One region of the Pseudoalteromonas sp. P1-26 genome, then DNA from elsewhere that is predicted to be linked to it. Evidence: riboswitches for the same ligand, from Rfam matches in the RefSeq annotation. Region 1 holds a riboswitch; the other holds the start of a gene.
What was found. A riboswitch is a leader RNA that binds a small molecule or an ion and turns the genes downstream of it on or off. The one in region 1 is predicted to bind lysine.
Positions count from the first base shown of each region.

Region 1 (5,698 bases):
AACCATTCACAACCGGTGAGAGTTGCTCAACGGCAGCATCTTGATCAGCAAATAAAGGGATTAAGCTTTCAGCTAAACGCGCAATATTCCAATTGGCAATATTCGGCTGATTACCAAATGCATAGCGCCCTTGATGGTCAATCGAACTAAACACCGTGTCTAAGTCAAACTGATTCATCATCGCGCAAGGACCATAGTCAATGGTTTCACCGCTAATCAAGGTATTATCGGTATTCATCACGCCATGTATAAAGCCAATTCGCATCCAGCTGATAACCAGCTCAATTTGCTTATCTAGCACGGCGGTTAAAAATTCAATATAACGCTGCTCACCCGTACTGCTAATGTCAGGAAAGTGGCAATTTATTGCGTAGTCGACTAGCTTTTCTAACCCTTCTATATCACCTTGTGTAGCTAAGTATTGAAATGAGCCAACACGGATATGACTTTTAGCTAAACGAGTGACAACTGCACCCGGGCGAGGTGGCTGGCGATATACCGTTTCGCCAGTTGTAACTACAGCTAAACAACGCGTAGTCGCGATACCAAGCGCATGAAGTGCCTCACTCATGATGTACTCACGTACAGCCGGACCAATGGCACAGCGACCATCACCACCGCGAGAGAATACCGTTGCTCCTGCGCCTTTTAGCTGTAAGTCCCACAATGTGCCATTGTGATCTGCAATAGCACCAAGCAAATGCGCTCTACCATCACCAAGACGCGGTGAAAAATGACCAAATTGATGACCTGAGTAACCAAGTGCAACCGGTGCAACATCTTTATCTATTGTTGAACCAGATAGTAATTTAGCTAAATATTCGCTGTCGTGTTTAATTTCAAAATTATCAGCTAGCTTGTCATTAAATAGCAGTAATTGTGGCTTAGCAACGGCACTCGGCATATCTTTAATAGCAAGCAGTTCACTAATATCTGTGTATCGGGTTTGCAGTTCCATAACTGTCCTTAACGTGTTGCTACACCTACACGATTATCGCCTACACCATAGGCCACTAGTTGGCTTAGAGCCTGCAAGCTGTAACCGCTTTGCTGTTGTAATTCATTGAAAAAATCTTGTGCTGCTTGTAATGACTTTTTAGTTTGTAAGCCGCCATCAATCAACTCATGGGCACGCAAGTAGGCTTCTACATCGCGAGAAAGCAAAAAAGTATCTTTACCAAGCGCTCGCAAAGCGTAAGGGCCAGTGTTGCCTCCTAATCGAGCGCCATGTTTTTTAAGATAAGCCCACAGACCAATAATATTGTCAGTTGGCCAATCTGCAATAAATTGGCTAAAACTGCCATGTTTTTCGGCAACTTCGTGAATCATGTACGCATTTTCAGGGATCGTTTGTACTTTTTTAAAATTACGAACAATTCGCTCATCACTGGCTTTTTGCTCAAGCATATCTGGCGGCATCATCAACAACTTTTCTACGCTGAAATCCCAAAACACATCACGAAAACCAGCCCATTTATTATTGATAACAGACCAATAAAAACCGCTTTGAAAGACTTTACGCGTAAACTCTTCTAACCATAAATCGTCATGCATTTTGGCAATATCAGTATCATCGAGCGGGTTTGATAACAATGCATGCAGCATTTCTTCGCTGCCTTTTCGAGATACGGCTCGCTGATAAATATCGTTAAATTTTTCCATCATTTTTCCAATTTATTTGGTTAACGCTAAGTGTACGTAAAAACACGCTTATACGTAACCATGTTGCAAAATCGGTCACTAAAAAACAAATCCTTCGCCTTGACACCTAGATGGCTAAAATGCTTTAATCGCCGCCAATACCCTATTTAACTATGTTGGCTTTAACCTTTAAAGCGAGCATAAAGGGCTGGAAGAGGTGCGTTATTCAGGTAGCGTATGGGAAGAGCACAGACTCTGTTGATCATACGTGAGGGGAATTAACGCCGAGAAGTAACACCGTTTGTGAGGTGCTTATTTCGGGCGACTGGGCTGAATCCCAGCGACTGTCACCAACAATAGCAAAGCGCTATTGATTAGTTTGGTGGAGAGCTTCTGGTCTTAGTATAATAAGGCCGTCGCGTCTTTATTATTTTAAGCCCATTCGCTCTTCGAATTATACCTTGTTCGAACGACGACATGCGGCTCCATTCAAATGTTCCCGCATAAACTCTTCGAATACCTTATAAGTTCGTGAGAGATGATCAACAATTTTGATTTAAACGACTATCCACTATGGACAGCGCTTGTCACGCCATTTTCTGAATCTGGCGAGGTCGATTACACGGCCCTTGAACAACTGGTTACTGAGCAGCAAGATGCAAATAACGGCATTTTATTGCTTGGCAGTACTGGTGAAGGACTGGCGCTTTCACTCAAAGAGCAACAAGCCATTGTTGAGCATGTTTGCCAATTAGCACCAAGTGTCCCACTCATGGTTGCTGTGGGCGGCATGAATCTTAAGCAACAAATTGCTTGGGTTGAATACTGCAACCAACTACCTATTCATGGCTACCTGTTAGGTTCACCTCTGTATGCAAAACCTGGGGTTGTTGGCCAAACACATTGGTTTGAAAGCCTACTAGACGCAAGTAACCACCCATGTATGTTGTATAACGTACCAGGACGCAGCGCAGTTGAGATTTCACCACAGGTGATCAAAAACCTTGCTGAGCACAAAAATCTTTGGGCTTTAAAAGAAGCCAGTGGCGACATTAGCAAATTTGAAGGCTTTAGAACGGCATCACCAACACTGGCCATATTTAGTGGCGACGATGCACTTATGCCATATTTTGCTCAAGCTGGTGCAAAAGGCTTAGTTTCGGTTGCCGCGAATGCTTGGCCGAGTCAAACCCATGAGTTTGTTAAACGTAGTTTAAGTGGTCAATACCCAAATCTATTCACCGATTGGTCGCAAGCAATCCAAAGTTTATTCGCTGTGGCAAATCCAATCCCAGTAAAAGTACTGATGCACCTGCAAGGTAAAATAAATACCCCGCATTTACGTCCGCCGCTTACGCATTTAGAGCTTGAGCAAACAGACAGCATCACCCACGCAAACAACACAATTTTATCTTGGAACTAAAAACAGGTTTTATCATGAGCTGGTTAGAATTATTAAACAACTTAGAATCAGGCGCAGTTCGCGCAGCAACACAAGACGAGAACGGCAACTGGCACGCCAATGTTGAAGTTAAACAAGGCATTTTAGAAGCCTTTAAAAACGGCACTAATACTGAGTTCCCTGGTGGTTTTGTTGATAAACACAACTTAGCACCACAAGGCTTTGCAGCAGATGCAGGCGTGCGTATGGTACCAGGTGGTAGCAGTGTTCGCCGTGGCGCACACGTTGCCAAAGGCACGATTATCATGCCACCAGCATATGTGAATATTGGCGCGTTCATCGACGAAGGTACTATGGTCGATAGCCACGCATTAGTGGGTTCATGCGCACAAGTGGGTAAAAATGTTCACCTAAGTGCTGCAGTACAATTAGGTGGTGTACTAGAGCCAATTGGCGCTAGCCCTGTGGTTATTGAAGATGACGCATTCATCGGCGCAGGCTGCGTTATTGTTGAAGGTGTGGTTGTGAAAAAAGGTGCTGTACTTGCGCCAGGTGTACGCTTATCTGCAACTATTCCTGTCTACGATTGCGTTAACGAGCGCCAGCTAGACAAAGGTGAAGCCATCCCAGAAAACGCGATTGTGATCCCAGGCTCTCGCCCTGCTTCAAATGCATGGGCTCGCGAGCATGGTCTAAGCATGTCTTGTGCATTGATCGTGAAATACCGTGATGAACAAAGCGATGCATCATTACTGTTAGAAGAGGTTTTACGTTAATGAGCTTTTTGAGCACGCCCATCAAGCAAGCGGTTGAACAAGTTTCAACACATCTTGATACGCCATTTTTTATCTATGATTTAGATAAATTAACTGCACATTTAAATCAACTGACTGCGCAAACCGATGTGAAACTTTGGTATGCCGTAAAGGCCAACCCACTGTCTCGCATTATTCAATGTTTAGACAGCGCAGGGTTTAACTTTGATGTTGCAAGTAAAGGTGAACTTGAGCAAGTACTTGCTCAAGGCATCGATAGCGAGCGCGTGCTCAACACTGGGCCTGCAAAGAGCCCTAAACAAATTTCACATTTTATTGCTCGCGGCGTACGTACCTTCGTGGCCGAGAGCATTAACCAAGTTCGCTGGTTAAACGAACAAGCAACAAAAGCAAATTGTCAGCTGCAAGTTCTATTGCGCGTACAACTTCGTTGGCCAGACAGCGAAAAGAATCCACTTGGCGGCGATAGCCTTACTCCTTTTGGTTTGGGCTGTGATGAGTGGCAAGCACTGACTGTAAGTGATTACCCAGCTCTTAACTTTGATGGCCTGCATATTTTCCAATGGGGCAATATGCTAAGTACTGACAAGCTCGCCGAGCTATGGCGCGCAATGATTGCGCCATTACAACAGCTAGCAAGCTCATTAAATATTAACCTTAATATTCTCGATTTAGGGGGTGGCTTAGGCATACCTTATACTCAAGATGCTAACCGACTTGATTGGTCTGCACTTATCGAGACTCTGGCGGGTATTAAAGCGGATGCTGGTGTCAAAGAGCTTTGGATGGAACTTGGCCGCTATGCGGTGGGCGAATGCGGCCATTACGCAACACCGGTTGTTGAGCGCAAAGAGAATTACAATCAACAACAAGTGATTTTATCAGGCGGCATTAACCATTTACTTCGCCCAGCGGTGACAAGCCAAGATTTTCCAGCGGCCTTACTACGCGAATCGACGGCTGAGCCTGCGGCAATGACTTTATACGGGCCACTTTGCACCGCCCTTGATTGCTTAGGTGAGCACCAATTAGCGAGCGATGTAAATGAGCAAGACTGGTTGGTATTCAGCCAATGTGGTGCATACGGCTTTACCGAAAGTATGCCGTACTTTTTATGTCACGAATTAGCGGCTGAATACATCCTTGAACAAGGCAATATTGAGTGCATTCGTAGCGCTGAAGATGCCAGCTATTATTTAAGGTAATCGCCATGAGTAAAGAGTTAATCAGCCAAGAGAATATTGTGGTTGGCGAGATTGCCAACGGCCTACCTCTAACAATTCCTGTGTATCGCTTAAAAGGCGATGACACGGGACCAAACGTGTATATACAAGCAAATATGCACGGCGCTGAAGTACAAGGTAATGCAGTAATTTATCAATTGCTTGAGCAGCTAAAATCACTCAAGCTGCGTGGCGATATTACCCTAGTTCCTTATGCTAACCCTATTGGTTGCAACCAAAAATCAGGTGAGTTTACTTTAGGTCGCTTCGATCCAATCACGGGCACCAATTGGAACCGCATGTACCGCTTCAATAAAGCGTTACCGTCACAGATTGCTGAACAGCATAAAGACAGTGATGATGCGACCCTTAAAGCTGCATTTAAACAGGCACTCGTTGCTGACATCGACAGTCAATTAACGGGTCCTGATTACAGCCTAACAACGGGTAAGCGCATTGCTCTTAACTTGCAAAAGCTTGCCCACCAGGCTGATATCGTTTTAGACCTTCACACGGGGCCTATCTCGAGTAAGCACTTATATTGCCCTGAATACGCCAAAGACAGCGCAAGCTACTTCAACATCGAGCATGTGTTATTGATCCCAAGTGATTTTGATGGCGCCATGGATGAAGCGAGTTTCTGCCCATGGTGGTCA
Region 1 is NZ_LKDX01000005.1:32,382-38,079, reverse strand. Features, by position in the region: gene AN394_RS04385 (YdiU family protein) at 1-958, opposite strand, end outside; gene AN394_RS04380 (DNA-3-methyladenine glycosylase I) at 967-1,662, opposite strand; lysine riboswitch at 1,846-2,042, shown strand; gene dapA (4-hydroxy-tetrahydrodipicolinate synthase) at 2,180-3,064, shown strand; gene AN394_RS04370 (2,3,4,5-tetrahydropyridine-2,6-dicarboxylate N-succinyltransferase) at 3,079-3,819, shown strand; gene AN394_RS04365 (PLP-dependent decarboxylase) at 3,819-5,024, shown strand; gene AN394_RS04360 (succinylglutamate desuccinylase/aspartoacylase family protein) at 5,030-5,698, shown strand, end outside.

Region 2 (5,698 bases), on a different contig from region 1:
GAGCTTTTACCGGTATTATTCGGTGCACAAATAGAGCTACTTTTATCCAGTGGGATCACGCATTTTGCATAGCCTGCGGTATTTAAAAGCGCAAGTTTGCTGAGTCCGTATAGGCTTTGGCTTTGCATTAGTCGTCATCTCCTAGGTAGGTTTCTTCGTTTACTTCCATTAATGCATCGATATAACGATAAATAGGTGCTTGCAGCATAAAGCCGTTTTCTACTTCGCGAGCAAGACCTAAACGTACCATACGTAGATAAACGTCTTTACGTAAATCTGAGCCTGAGAAGATTTCTAATTGATCAAACAGGTGCTTGTTGATTTGCACTAAGGTTTGCATCAGTTCAAGGTCGTTTACTTCGTCAAACAAAGCACGCATTGGATCTTTACCGGTATTGGCATAGTGCTCAATTAAGATGTAGATAGTCAGTGCGATGGCACGCGAAATTTTCCCCATGTTTGGGGTGCTTTCGTCGCTGCCAAAATAGTAAAAGCCACGGCTATCATGTTGTAGGTCATGGCCAAGGGCGTTAAATAACGCGCGATAAGCATCAATGTGTTGGTCAAGCTCTTGCCACATCAGCGTGTCTTGTTCGCTAATGTGGTAGCCTGATGTGAGCTTTTTATTAATAGCTTGCAGATGCGTTAAATCATCTAAATTAATATCTGTCATGGTTATTGCTCTGTTGCTTTTTTATCGTCAGCAATCGATGAGTTAAATGGGTAAAGAGAGAAGTGTTGCTGGGCAATTTTTATTTTTACTTTCTCTTGGCTTTGGCTGATTTCAAGCTCGCCATCGCTAATCAATTTTTGATACAAGAACAGCATTTCGTCAGCTTCTAAGTCTGGGTAGCTTTCATCTAAGAAACTAAGCAGCGGCTGAGCTTTTTTGCTGGCTTTTTTAAAGCGTTTTCTAAATTGTGTTTTAACGTCGTTGTAATCAGGAATATGCGGGCTTTGATAGGCGGGCACATCATCATGTTCAGGAAGCTGATATTCATCGTGCTCAAAGTCAACTAAGCCTGCCATATAAGCCACGATATGACGTTGCTGACCAAGTGAAAAACGTTGTGCGTCTGAGACAAAGTTAGGCTGTACTGCACTTAACATGTTATCGACGCCATTTTTACGCACTAAACCAAGCACTTTAGCCGCTTGGCGAGTAATTAGGTTGTTGCGACGTAACTCTTCACGTAGCGGCATCAGCATATCGGCGCTTTTACGTAAGCTTTCACGGCCAACTAAATGCATTTCTAAAATACGGGTACGTAATTGTTCAAGCATGCGCTTGTCTTGATATGACTTACCAAGGCGGTCAATTTGCTCTATTTGCGCGCTAATTTGTGCTTCGATGGTATTAAAGCAAGCGTGGAAGTCACCTCGAATATCCACCATTTCAAGCATAGGCTCGATGTATTCATCGAACGCTTCAATTACAGCCTGATAGCGTTTTTGCAGTGATTGCACCGCGTTATCAGCTTTCGCTTGCTCAACAATATTTAAAATTGCGTTTTCATTGTGGGCAAATAATTTCATTATTTTGCGTACCCGATCATCCATAATACGGCTGAAGCGGCGAAGCTCGTCGTAATCTTCAATTTCACCGGCTTTAGCAAGGCGATTACCAAGGCGAGCTAAATCATCAACAAGCACACTAATTTCTTGGGCAAGACCTAAGTGTTCTTCTTGTAGCAAGAAAGTCGCAAAATCGGCGATCGCGCGGTTGATTTCTAACTGCGATGATTTTGCCAGTGGAATGATAATATCTTGATTCAATAAACGATTTGTCTCTTTATAAATGCGTTCATTTGACCATGAAGGTTGTTTTTGTTTTATCGCATTTTGTACGTCTTTCAAGCTGAAATCAGCCATCTTAAAACGTTTAAATAGCAGTTCTAACACCCCCCAATGTTCAGTAAGGGTATTTAATAACTTTTTAGCTGGGATCATAAGGCTCCAGTAAATTCAGACTTTGGTGTTAGCGATTAGTATTAAATTATGTAATTGAGAATAGTTTTATGCTTTCTATGCTGCTAGAATCCGCGCCGAAACACTCGACTTACAATTTTTACATTATTATAAAGGTTGTTCAAACACCATGGTAACCCCACTTATCCTAACCCTGATAGCGGTGGCATTTTTGCTTATCGTTATAGAGGATATTATCCATGTAAACAAGGCCAAAACGACGCTTTTTTTTGGCACTTTATGCTGGATTATCTTATTTATCTCTCCAATTCATGGGCAAAGCCCAGAAACAATACAACATCAACTGGATCACAACATATTAGAAATCGCGACTTTGTGGCTGTTCTTAATGGCTGCGATGACCTTTGTAGCGTATTTAAACTCTAAAGGTTTTATCCAGAATATTGTTCATAAAATTATGCCAAATCAAATCAGTGAACGAAAGCTGATGTTTCTGATTGGTGGGTTTGCGTTTCTATTTTCATCAATATCAGACAACATAACTGCAACTTTAATCTCGCTTGCGGTGGTGATGTCACTTAAGTTAGATCCTAAAAAATTAATAAAATATGCGACCTTAATTGTATTTAGTGTTAATTCGGGTGGGGTGTCGTTGATCACGGGTGATGTTACAACCCTGATGATTTTCTTAGACGAAAAAGTCACGATTGCTAATCTACTATTATTAATTGCCCCTGCACTGACAAGTGTTGCACTGCTCGCGGCGATGTTGTCGGTGGGTATGTCGGGTAATGTTGTGTTTGAAAAACAAGCAGCCCGTCGTATCGAAAAGACAGATATTACCATTGCGGTTATCTTCTTCTCGACGATTATTGCTACGTTAACTTTGAGTGTGCTTTATAGTGTGCCGCCGTTATTAACTTTTTTATTTGGTTTATCTCTGATGTTTTTGGTTGCGCAATTCTTAATGCGCAAAAAAGACGTTAACAAAAAAATCATCGATTATATTCGTGAAATTGAATACGACACCTTATTGTTCTTCGTTGGTGTGTTATTGCTGGTTGGCGCATTAAAAGAAGTTGGTATGCTTGCTAAATTTACTCACTTATATGAGTTGATGGCACCGGAATATGCCAACTACTTGATGGGGCTATTATCAGCGGCGGTAGATAACGTACCTCTAACTGCAGCACTTTTAAAAGCTGATATTGTGATGAGTCCTCAGCAATGGCTGTCGTTTACTTACGCAACTGGGGTAGGTGGCTCAATGCTTATTATCGGCTCTGCGGCAGGTATTATTGCCATGAGTAAGGTTAAGGCACTGACCTTTATGAGCTATCTTAAAATGTCGGTTTATTTATTAATTGCTTATACCGTTGGTTATTACGGTTCGCACTTAGCGGGCAGTTTAATTTCATAAAACAACTTGACAGCTAGACGTCTAAACGTTAACTTTCGAAGCCTGCTTTTAACAGCAGGCTTTGTTATTTTAACCAGGTGTTAACTTAACATTCAGAAGAGGTGCGATACTTAGGTAATTAATGTGAGGTGACGAACGCCGATGACCATTAATGAGGGAAGTACTCGCCGAGAAAATTAACCGGACGTCACGGTTATTTTTCGGTTTATGGGGCTGAATCCTCAAAACTGTCACCAAACTAGGTGGAGAGCTTCTGGCATGGACTACTCTTTATTTTCAAAGCACCCCCTTGCCGAGTTCTTCTTGAATTACTGTGGATAGTTTTCCACAAAAGGAGACGACATGAATACCCAATTAGCCGCCAACACAAAATCAGATTACGTTGTTGCAAAATTTGGTGGCACCAGTGTAGCTAACTTTGATGCTATGAGCCGCTGTGCAGAAATTATTTGTGCTGATAATCAAGTACGTATTGTTGCTGTGAGTGCCAGTGCAGGCGTGACCAATCATTTAGTTGCATTGTGTAAAGCTGATTTGAGTGCGGCTGAACGTGATGAGCATATTACTGGCGTTGTCGCCATTCAAGAAGCAATCTTGGCAGAGCTGTCACTGGATGCTGATTTAGCACATGGCTTTAATGAAACGCTTAAGGCTTTTCAAAAGCTAGCATCAGACGGGGCTAAGTCAGTAGCAGATCAAGATGAACTACTGAGCTTTGGCGAGCGTTTGTCATCGTATTTATTTACTCAAGTATTACGTGGGCAAGGTCTTGATGCGGTTCGTTTTGATGTACGTAAAGTGCTAAAAACAGATAGCCAATTTGCTAAAGCTACCCCAAATGTTGCAGCAACCGCTGCGGCTGCTAAAGAGCATTTAGTGCCATTACTTGATGACCATGTTGTGGTAACTCAAGGTTTTATTGGAAGCAATGAGCACAATCAAACGACCACTTTAGGGCGTGGTGGTTCAGATTACAGTGCTGCATTACTCGCTGAAGCAATTAACGCAAAAAGCGTGCATATTTGGACCGATGTTGTGGGTATTTTCAGTACTGATCCGCGTTTATGCGCTAAAGCAAGCCCAATTGCACGCTTAAGCTTTGATGAAGCGGCAGAAATGGCAACGTTTGGTGCAAAAGTACTGCACCCGGCAACCATTTTACCTGCAAGCCGTAGCCATATTAGTGTGTTTGTTGGTTCAAGCCGTGAACCGCAGTTAGGTGGTACATGGATTGAAAAAGAAAAATCTCAGCAACCAGGTATTCGTGCCGTAACACAGCGTAAAAACCAAATTCTGTTAACGGTTAAAAGCCCTGAAATGCTCCTAGCGAGTGGTTTCTTAGCGCGTGTTTTCACCATTTTAAGTGAGTTTAATATTTCGGTTGATTTGGTTACTACCTCCGAGATCAGTGTTGCAATCACTTTAGATAACGCACCAAATGCATCACGCCCTGAGCTTGATCAAGCTTGTTTAGATAAGCTTTCTGAGTTTTGTCATGTGTCGGTTGAGAATAACTTAACGCTGGTGGCTTTAATTGGTTCTGAAATTCAATTACGTCAGCAAGAAATGAACTTAATGCAGGTATTGAGTGATTTTAATATTCGTTTAATTTGCCACGGTGCAAGTAAACATAACCTGTGCTTCTTAGTTGAGCAAAGTGAGTCAGATGAAGTCGTGCAGGCTATTCACAGCCGACTATTAGAAAGCCAAGTCGCGGCGTAAGTCGTTAAAATTAATAAAAGAGCACTGCCAGTCAGTGCTTTTTTGTGCCACAACACTTATATCAAAGCCTTCAACAGAGTTACTACTCGCGCTGAAATTATGTTTGCTCAATTCTTCAAATACATTAGGAGCAAGTAGTTTCGCAATTGGCTGAGCACTTGCTTTGGCAAGCGACTCTTTTAATGTCCAAATTCTAAAAAAGCACTGTGCCTGTTCATCGGGAGCGTCAAAACGGCTAATTAAGTCAACTTCATCTTGATGATAAAAATGCTTTGCGAGTTTGATAAAAGGGCGAGGCTTACTGCTTTGTTCAATATCAAAACCAAATCGCTGCTGTTCGGGGTTAAGGGCTGCGCCAATTAAACCATTTGAATGTGATAAACAGGCCCACACAGGTTCTCTGCGTTTTGTATGTAATTTGAGCTTACTGTCTTTGTCATTAAACTGGCTTGATATTTCATTGAGAGCTAAATCATCACTAGGGTAAGCATGTTGATACAAATACTTTAACGTTAGGCGAGTCGCTAAGTACTCTTGCTTAGCGCTAGGAACTTTGCGTTTTTCAAGCACGCTTAATTCAAACTCACTGAGTAATTTATCAAGGGGTAATCTTTCAACATCAATATG
Region 2 is NZ_LKDX01000004.1:27,844-33,541, forward strand. Features, by position in the region: gene AN394_RS03665 (hypothetical protein) at 1-128, opposite strand, end outside; gene AN394_RS03670 (condensin complex protein MksE) at 128-673, opposite strand; gene AN394_RS03675 (hypothetical protein) at 676-1,950, opposite strand; gene nhaD (sodium:proton antiporter NhaD) at 2,099-3,349, shown strand; lysine riboswitch at 3,438-3,610, shown strand; gene lysC (lysine-sensitive aspartokinase 3) at 3,692-5,071, shown strand; gene AN394_RS03690 (4'-phosphopantetheinyl transferase superfamily protein) at 5,048-5,698, opposite strand, start outside.
Region 2: it holds a riboswitch for lysine, as region 1 does, so the genes downstream of both, lysC (lysine-sensitive aspartokinase 3) here and dapA (4-hydroxy-tetrahydrodipicolinate synthase) in region 1, are expected to answer to the same signal.